Regions from separate parts of the Delftia sp. K82 genome, predicted to be linked through region 2. Evidence: riboswitches for the same ligand, from Rfam matches in the RefSeq annotation. Region 2 holds a riboswitch; the other holds the start of a gene.
The links. A riboswitch is a leader RNA that binds a small molecule or an ion and turns the genes downstream of it on or off. The one in region 2 is predicted to bind thiamine pyrophosphate.
Positions count from the first base shown of each region.

Region 1: another riboswitch for thiamine pyrophosphate. It lies ahead of KDK82_RS06280 (long-chain-fatty-acid--CoA ligase); the one in region 2 lies ahead of thiC (phosphomethylpyrimidine synthase ThiC).

Region 1 covers NZ_MYFL01000001.1:1,454,955-1,459,836, reverse strand. Annotated here, with positions in the region: gene KDK82_RS06285 (acyl-CoA reductase) at 1-1,191, opposite strand, end outside; gene KDK82_RS06280 (long-chain-fatty-acid--CoA ligase) at 1,188-2,306, opposite strand; TPP riboswitch at 2,374-2,465, opposite strand; gene KDK82_RS06275 (YncE family protein) at 2,494-4,242, opposite strand; gene KDK82_RS06270 (DUF418 domain-containing protein) at 4,343-4,882, opposite strand, start outside.
Region 2 covers NZ_MYFL01000005.1:282,753-287,634, forward strand. Annotated here, with positions in the region: gene KDK82_RS28135 (RNA methyltransferase) at 1-326, shown strand, start outside; gene cysE (serine O-acetyltransferase) at 362-1,186, shown strand; gene KDK82_RS28145 (nitroreductase) at 1,249-1,911, shown strand; TPP riboswitch at 1,976-2,101, shown strand; gene thiC (phosphomethylpyrimidine synthase ThiC) at 2,367-4,310, shown strand; gene KDK82_RS28155 (porin) at 4,645-4,882, shown strand, end outside.

The sequences.
Region 1 (4,882 bases), on a different contig from region 2:
CGTGGGCGCCAGCGGCTGCAGGCTGTCGCTGTACGCCACGCTCCAGGGTGCGTCAACGGGGCCCAGCAGCTGCTGCGCGTCGCCCGACCATTCCACGGACTGCTGCCAGCGGGCCACCGCGGCGCCCTCCTCCAGCTCCAACGGCCGGCGCGCAAAGCGCCGCTGCAGGTTGGCCAGCTCGGCCGCCAGATAGTCGGCAAAGGCACGCGCAGAGACGGGGGCGCCGCGCTCCACGTAGAAGACATGGGGCGAGTAGCAGCCCTGCTGGTCGTAGCGCATCACGTCCCAGGCCGCCAGCCGCGCCACGGCGGGCGCCTTGAGCGTGTCCAGCGCGGCAGCGCCCACCATGCCAAAGCCCAGCTTGTGGCCGTGTGGCAGAAAGCGCGTGGTCACGGGCAGGCGCTGGCGCAGTGCCTGCAGCGTCTGGTTGCCGCCGTAGGCGAGCACGGTGTCGGCCTCGGCATGGAGCGCGGTGGCTCCACCGCCATCCGCCCCACCCACACCCCCCGCGCCATCCACACCCCCCGCACCGCTCCACCACACCACGGCCAGGCAATCGGCCAGCGGCGGATGCACCTCGGCCAGCAGCCGTGCGAACCAGCCCGCGAACAGCGGCTCGGCGCTGGCCAGCTTGCCAATGGCGGGTGCCTTGACCAGCAGGCCGCAGACCAGGCTCCACAGGGACAGCGCAGGCACATTGCCGGCCCAGCTGTGCATCAGCAGGTCGGGGCCGAAGGCACGCACCGCGCCGCCCTTGGGCGCGGGCTGGAAGCCGTCGAGCACGGCCGGGTTGGCAAAGTCCTCGGCCACGAAGCGCCGCAGCTGCGCGGCGCGAAAGGTCTTGAAGAAGCCCGTCAGCCCCAGGCGCACCATGTCGGCGTCATAGCCGCTGACCACGGGCAGCCAGGTCTCGGCCTGGCGCCGATAGGGATCGCTGCGGTCCAGCAGGCGGGCAATGGCGCGGTCGATGGCATCGATGATCTCGGCCACGGGCATGGCCCTGAGGTGGCGGTCGGCGGCACGGCGCACATGGGCTGCCAGCGCATGCATCTGCGGGCCGGTCAGCAGGGGCACGGAGACTTCCAGCCGCACGCCACCGCGTTCGAAGGGCAGCACATGCCACTGCACCTCGTCCTCGCGCAAACCAGGCAGTTCGGGCAGGTAGCCAGCCGTGATCCGCTCGATGTTCATGCAGCAGCGGCCTTCACGAATTCATCGACCGCCAGCGAGCAGCCCTTGGCCGCTGCGCCCTCGGCACGCCCCAGCAACAGGAAACCGCTGTTCTCGCCATGGCCGGCCCACAGGCCCACGTCCTCGGTGAGGATGGTGGTGACCGCGTTGTAGTTGGCCAGGTCGCAGTGCACGAGAATGCCGCGCTCGCCGGGCGCCACACTGCGGCCGGTGACGGGTTCGACCAGGCGCGAGCGTATCCAGTGCGGCCCCGACTTGACCGAGGGCAGCGTGGCATTGCCGTCGTCATAGAACTGCGTGCTCAACTCGGTCATGCCGTACATGTTGATGCAGTGGCTGCGCGGCACGCCCAGCAGCCGGGACAGGTCGGCGTAGAAATCCTCCAGCGGCAGCTCGCGCGACTGGCCCTTGTAGCCGCCCGTGTCCAGGATGCGGCTGCCCGGCGGCAGGCAAAAGCTGCGGCCCTGCTCGCGCAGCGCATCCATCACATGCACCAGGCTGAAGCTGGCGCCCAGCAGCGCATAGGGGCGGCCGCTGCGCTCGGATTCCTCCAGCACGGCGCACAGGCCGGGCATGTCCAGGCCGTCGGGGGTGAGGAAGTAGCGGCTGTCGGGAGTGCCGAATTCCGTCTTGGCCAGCGCCAGGTAGTGGGCCAGCGAAGAGTTGGGCATGGCCTGCTCGTCGGGAAAGAGGATGCCCATGGGCAGGCGCTCGTGTCCGGCCATGAAGCGCTGCGCGAAGTTGCGCGTCATCGACGCATCGTAGACATCGAGCGCGGGATGGAAGTGGCGCCCGCGCGAAGACAGTCCCTTGGCCTGGCCCGTGGTGCCGCTGGTCATGAACACGCGCTCCGTGGGCGAGGCCGGCTCGCTGCGCAGCTCCATGGCCTTGAACGCGTCAATCGGCACGGCGGGAATGTCGCTCCAGGTCTTCACATTGCGCAGCGTGGCGCCGCGCCGCTGGCAGAAGCTGCGAAACGGCGCATTCGATTCGTATTGGTAGGCGAACAGCCGCAGGGCCAGTGCGTCGAACTGCTCGTCGGTGCAGCCGTCCATGGCAATGAATGCAAGCAGGTCTGCGACCAGAGAAGCCGCCTGGGGCCGGGCCTTGTCCATGGAATTCCTTCGAGAGCTGGGACGTGATGCTCCGAAGGCTCCCCCGCCCGTGGCGCATGGGCGGCCACGCAGGGGTGCAAGCTCTTCTTCCGCCGGAATGACCCGGTTCAAGTTCTCGGGTGTGGATCTCAGCACTGGCGTGCACCCCGGAGCGGAGGGCTATCTTACAGCAGGGTCGCCAACCCCGTCAGGCCAGCAGGCGAACCCCAAAACCCAACAAGGTCGCGACATACAGCAGCACCAAGGCCTTGCCCAGCACACCACTGTTGGACCAGAAGTGGCGTGCCACGGCGAAGTCCCAGGCGCCATCGCGCACCTGCAGCTGCGGCAACCGCGCCAGGATCTCGCGCCTGAACGCGGCCTCGTCGAACAGGGGACTGCCATTGAGTCGCAGGGGAATGGCGCGAAGGCCCATCCACAGATGCTGGCGCGTGCAGGTGACGCGACTGGCATCGAATTTGCGGGTCCTGCGTGCCATGCGTACCGCGATCCGATGCCCGTCCGTGGCTATGCGCATGGTCTCCAGCTGCTTGAGCTTGCGCCAGAGCCATGCATACAGACTCAGCGGCAACACGGCCAAAAGCACCAACAGGACACCGAGCATGCCCGTTGGATCGCACGATTTGTCCGGACCGCAGTCGCGCTGGTGCAAAAGCGGCAAGAACCAGTAGACCATCCCGCCAGCGACCAGGCAATGCAGAACGCCAACCATGGCAAGCGCACGCCTGCGCTTCACGGTGCTGCCCGCAAGCGCCGTGACCGAAGTGACCAGCGGCTTTCCTTCCGAGGCTTGAGAAGCCTGCGCGGCGTGCTGGGACGGTGAGGAAACCACGACCGCGCTGGAGGCTTCGGTGTCGCCCACTTCCTGCCAGCGCTTGCCGCCCAATTGGCGCAATTCCCCCGCCTTCCAGGCAAGCCACAGTCCCAGAGCCATCAATACCCCGATGCTGCCCAGCAGGAACGAAGGCAACCGCCTGCCCCATTCATAGGACGAGCGGGCAGACGCCAGTTCGCCGCGGAATGGAGCATCCCCGAAAGGCTCCAGCACGCGGCCGTCCAGATCCACGCGATGGACGGTGAATTGGGTCATGTCCGGCAGCAACAACTCCTGACCCACCATGGCGATGGCGTTCGGGTCCTGGTCGGGCGAAAGCGGCATCACCCGGTCAGGCCTCAACTGGGAATCCATCAACAGCAGATCTGCTCCCCGCATGCTCGAGTCTGCCACCAGCACCCACAAACGCTGCTGGCCATCCAGCTGCATGGCGAACGGGAAGCGGCGCCCGGAACGCAGGCCCGCATATTCCACGGGAAATACGGCAGGCGCGGCCTGGGTGCTCTGTGCCGTATCGATTTGCGCAATCTGATGGCGGTTGGTATTGGCCACCCACATGCGCTCGCCTACCTGCAGCGTCTGATTCGGAAAGCGCAGGCCTTCGCTGTAGGTCCTGAGCAGCACATAGGCTTGCGCTGCACTGGAAGCGGCGTCGCGCTGGTAAACGAGAACGCGGTGATTGGATGCGTCGGAGACCACAATCTGCGCTTCATCGGCCGTTACCCGCATCCAGCGATAACCACCGCGTGTGGACAAATCGGGCAGATCCAGCGCCACGCAGCGCTGCATTGCCAGATCGCAGCGATGCACACGTCCCTGGTCATGCGCCCAAAGCGTCTTCTCGCCAATGAACTGAAGGCTGCTGACCGATGGGGTCAAACCCAATTGCGCCAACTCCAGACGCTGCAGGCGTGTGCCCTGCCGATCAAACTGATGCAAAGCGCCATGGCTTTGAATCCACACTGTATTGCCTTGGATTGAGGGAAGCCTGGGGCCCAATGGGTCGGGCAACAGCCAACCCCGAAAGACAAAGGCCAGGATCAACAGGCATTGCAGGCCGATCACAGCCCTGAGCCATTTCTTGTAAACCGCCTCAGCCATTGAATCTCCCCCATTTTTGAATGGGGGCAAGTGTAGACAAACAAGGCATTGCGGCCATCAAAACGATGACTTCATTCGAGCGCAATTTCCAAACTGTGGATCAATCCAGTGCCGTCAGCCGCCGCATCACCCACTCCACGGGCCCCTGCGCCACCTTCTTGCTCCAGGCCCAGGCGGCCAGGCTGGCGATGATCACGTACAGCGCGGCGGCCACGGCCACTTCGCGCAGGCTGCGTGAACCGTCCAGCGCGCCCATGGCTTCCAGCAGGCCCATGCCGATGAGGATGTGTGCCAGGTACAGGGTCAGCGTCATGCGCCCGGCCGGCAGCAGGCCGCGCCACGGTCCGGCGGGCCAGCGGTCGGCCAGCCGCAGGCAGGCGCCGATGGCAATGCTGGCGCAGCCCAGGCCCATCAGCAGGTAGGCTGGGCCGGGCGGCATGGGGCCGGTGGCCAGCCAGGCAGCCCATTCACTCTGTGCCGCAAGTGCCGAGACGGCGCAGGCCAAGCCCACCATCGCTACACCAGAAGCTACCAGGCCCCATTGCACGCGCGGCTCGGCCAGCGGCAGGCGCGCCAGCAGCATGCCGCAGAGGAAGAACGCAAACCAGGGCAGCACCGGATGGAAGCCGTTGAACAGCAG
Region 2 (4,882 bases):
TTCCGTCCAATCCCCAGTTCGGCTCGCTGAACCTGGGGGCGGCCATCCAGGTGGTGGCCTATGAGTGGCGCCAGGCGCTGGGCGGCTTTCCCGTGGTGGAGCACACGCCTGCGCCGCAGCGCGCCGACGCGGCCCAGGTGGCCGGCATGCTGGGCCATTGGGAGCAGGCGCTGGCGCATATCGGCTTTCTCGATCCGGCCGCGCCCAAGAAGCTGATGCCGCGCCTCAACCAGCTTTTCAACCGCTCGCAACTGACCGCCGAGGAAATCCACATCCTGCGCGGTGTTGCGAAGGCCATGCTGCAGAGCACCCCACCGAAACGCTAGACTGAGCGGTCTTGTCAACAATAACCAGCCCCTAGATGCTTGACCGCCTGCGCTCCGATATCCAGTGCATCCTCGACCGCGACCCTGCGGCACGCAGCACCTGGGAGGTCATCACCTGTTATCCGGGTCTGCATGCGATCTGGTTGCAGCGCCCGGCGCACTGGTGCTGGAACCATGGCCTCAAGTGGCTGGGGCGCTTCATCTCGCACATCGGCCGCTGGCTCACGGGCATCGAGATCCACCCCGGCGCCGTCATCGGCGAACGCGTCTTCATAGACCACGGCATGGGCGTCGTCATCGGCGAGACGGCCGTGGTCGGCGACGGCTGCACCATCTACCACGGCGTGACCCTGGGCGGCACCTCGCTGTACAAGGGCGCCAAGCGCCATCCCACGCTGGGCCGCGATGTGGTGGTCAGCGCAGGTGCCAAGGTGCTGGGCGGCTTCGAGGTGGGCGACGGTGCCAAGATCGGCAGCAATGCCGTGGTCATCAAGCCCGTGCCCGCAGGCGCTACGGCCGTGGGCATTCCGGCACGCATCATCGCCAGCAAGAACGGCCACAGCGCCGATGTGACCGAGCACGACCTGGCATCGGCCAAGGCCGAGTCCATCAAGGTCCCGGCCTCTGCCGCGCCCCAGCCGTTCACGGCCTACGGCATCACCCAGGAAATGGACCCCGTGGCCCAGGCCATGCGCGGCCTGAGCGATGGCGCGGCCGCGCACGAGCAGCAGATTGCGCTGCTGTGGGAGGCCATTGCCAAGCTCTCGGCCGGCAGCAAGGTGGGCGACTGCGTGCCCTGCGAGTCCGAGCGCCCGCAGGCCTTCCAGAAGGACAAGATCGACCAGATCATGGGCAAGTAGGCCTGCACAAGATCACCAAAGATCCCCAAGATCCCCCAAGAAGACCGGAGACTCCGACCAGCATGAACGTTGAACAGGCCTTGCATGCGCGCCGCTCCGTGCGCGCCTTCCTGCCCCAGTCGCCCGATGCGGCGCTGGTGCGCTCCCTGATGGAACAGTCGGCACAAGCGGCCTCGGGCGGCAACCTGCAGCCTTGGCGCGTGCTGGCGCTGACGGGCGAGCCGCTGCAGCAACTGCTGACCGCCGTTGCCGAAGCCGAGCCCCAGGACGCCCAGCCCGGCCTGTCCTACCCGCCCAACCTCTGGGAGCCCTACCGCAGCCGGCGCTTTGCCAATGGCGAGGAGCTGTACCAGTCGCTGGGCATTCCGCGCGATGACAAGCCCGCGCGGCTGGAGCAGCTGGCGCGCAACGGCCAGTTCTTCGGCGCGCCCGTGGGCCTGATCGTGGCGGTGGACGAGCGCATGGGCCTGCCGCAATGGGTGGACCTGGGCATCTACCTGCAGTCCTTCATGCTGCTGGCCTGCGCCAATGGCCTGGCCACCTGCGCCCAGGGCTTCTGGCGCCGCTACAACGATGCCGTGACCCAGGCGCTGGCGCTGCCCGAGGGCTACCACGTGGCCTTCGGCATTGCGCTGGGCTACGAGGACAAGGAAGCACCCATCAACGGCTGGCGCGCCACGCGCGCACCGGTGGCCGAATGGGCGCAGATGCGCGGCTTCGACTGAGCAGGGCTTTCAAGGCCCCTGGGCAAACCCGCAGGGCAAGGGCGCCTTGCCATCCCCTATACTGCGCTCTGCTCCGGGGTGTGCTGATGCACTGAGATGCCAACCGGTCCATGCGCTGCATGGGCCAGGCGGCGAACCCGACGAACTTGATCCGGTTGATACCGGCGGAAGAAGAGCGGGACCCTGAAGCGGGGCCGAAGTCAGAGGATGGAAATCCGCCACGGCGGATACACGCAGGGCCGCAACGGCCTGGCAGGCCACCATCCGAAGCACATCGACCCTTGCCAACCAAGGCTGCTCGTGCGCCTTGGCGTGCGTGGCAACCAGGGGCCAAGGCCATACGGCCCTGGCAGGCCCACACTGGCATAGCCCGGTGCGCGGCCTTTGGCACAGCCCAAGGAGTGTCCGGTTCCCGGAGCGTTGTTGATCGACGCTTTGAACGCAAGGAACCCGACATGAACGCTCCCGATTCCATCTTCACCCCCGCAGCCGGCGAAGCTCCAGACGCACAGCGTTTTTCCGACCTGCTGGCGCAGTCGCGCAAGCCGTTCCCGGCCTCCACCAAGAGCTATCTGCAAGGCAGCCTGCACAGCGGCCTCAACGTGCCCGTGCGCGATATCCAGCTGACCAATGGCGAGCAGGTCAGCGTCTATGACACCTCGGGCCCCTACACTGACCCGGCCGTGGCCATCGACGTGCGCAGCGGCCTGCCAGGCGTGCGCAATGCCTGGATCGAGTCGCGCGGCGACAGCGAGTACTACGCCGGCCGCCTGCGCCAGGCCCTGGACGACGGCGGCAAGCGCGGCGAGGAAGACGAGCGCGTGGCCCGCCTGCGGGCCGAGGCCGCATCGCTGCAGCGCCAACCGCGCCGCGCCAAGAGCGGCGGAAACGTCACACAGATGCACTACGCGCGCAAGGGCATCATCACGCCCGAGATGGAATACGTGGCCCTGCGCGAGAACGGCCGCCGCGAATGGATGGCCGAGTACCAGCAGGACGCCGCGCGCGAGGCGCGCCTGGCCGGCAACGGCCTGGGCGCCGCCATCCCCAAGATCATCACGCCCGAGTTCGTGCGCGACGAAGTGGCGCGCGGCCGCGCCATCATCCCGGCCAACATCAACCACCCCGAGATCGAGCCCATGGCCATCGGGCGCAACTTCAAGGTCAAGATCAACGCCAACATCGGCAACTCGGCCGTCACCTCCAGCATCGAGGAAGAGGTCGAGAAGCTGGTCTGGGCCATCCGCTGGGGCGCGGACAACGTGATGGACCTGTCCACCGGCAAGAACATCCACACCACGCGCGACTGGATCATCCGCAACTCGCCCGTGCCCATCGGCACCGTGCCCATCTACCAGGCGCTGGAGAAAGTGGGCGGCATCGCCGAGGACCTGACCTGGCCCATCTTCCGCGACACCCTGATCGAGCAGGCCGAGCAGGGCGTGGACTACTTCACCATCCACGCCGGCGTGCGCCTGGCCTACATCCACCTCACGGCCCAGCGCCGCACGGGCATCGTCTCGCGCGGGGGCTCCATCATGGCCAAGTGGTGCATGGCCCACCACCGCGAGAGCTTCCTGTACGAGCACTTCGAGGACATCTGCGACATCATGAAGCAGTACGACGTCAGCTTCTCGCTGGGCGACGGCCTGCGCCCCGGCAGCGCCTCGGACGCCAATGACGAGGCCCAGTTCGCCGAACTCAAGACCCTGGGCGAGCTGACCCAGCTGGCCTGGAAGCACGACGTGCAGACCATGATCGAAGGCCCCGGCCATGTGCCCATGCACATGATCCAGGCCAACATGACCGAGCAGCTCAAGCACTGCCACGAGGCGCCGTTCTACACCCTGGGCCCGCTGACCATCGACATCGCCCCCGGCTACGACCACATCGCCAGCGCCATCGGCGCGGCCATGATCGGCTGGTTCGGCACCGCCATGCTGTGCTACGTCACGCCCAAGGAACACCTGGGCCTGCCCGACCGCGACGACGTCAAGCAGGGCATCATCGCGTACAAGATCGCGGCCCACGCGGCCGACGTCGCCAAGGGCCACCCCGGCGCCCGCGCCCGCGACGACGCGCTGAGCCAGGCCCGCTTCGACTTCCGCTGGCAGGACCAGTTCAACCTGGGCCTGGACCCCGACACCGCCCAGGCCTACCACGACGAAACCCTGCCCAAGGACAGCGCCAAGGTGGCGCACTTCTGCTCCATGTGCGGCCCCAAGTTCTGCTCCATGAAGATCACCCAGGAAGTGCGCGAATTCGCCGCTGCCAAGGGCGTTGCCGAGCAGGAAGGCATTGCCGCCGGAATGCAGGCCAAGGCCGAGGAATTCAACCGTGCGGGCGGGGAGTTCTATATCCCCATCGTGGCGGCCAGCAGCGATACGACGGCGCGTTGATCGCGCGGCATTGAGCCGGTCCGGGCTGCGTGCAATGCGCGGCCCGGTGGCCGCCGTGGATGGCGCGGCGGCCTTTCCTTGGGAAAACACCTAGCGGTCCGTGATGGCTGAGGATCAGTCCGTCGCCGAATCGTTTATCTCCAGCCACCTTCTCCCACCGAGAATTCCATGGCCAGCCGTTACCGGCGTTGCCCCGCAGGCTTCGCAGGCACAAGAACAAGAACGCGCTGACTGCACGGCCGCAGTTTTCACGCGTGGCCGGCAAGGATTTCAGTACGCCCTGGCCCTCGTGGCGAGGGCTTTCGCCAACTGGCAATCGGGAGGAGGAGACGACATGGCTAGAAGAACCATTCAATGGCTGGGCACGGCGCTTGCATTGGGCACGGCCCTGGCGGCCCAGGCCCAGAGTTCGGTCACGCTCTATGGGCGTGTGGTCGCGGGGGTGGACTACCAGAGCAATGTGTACGACCCGGCCACGGGGGGCTCTGGCAATCTGTGGCGGGCGGTGGGCAACCAGTGGGGCACGAGCATGCTGGGTTTCAAGGGGGAGGAGGACCTGGGCGGCGGGCTGC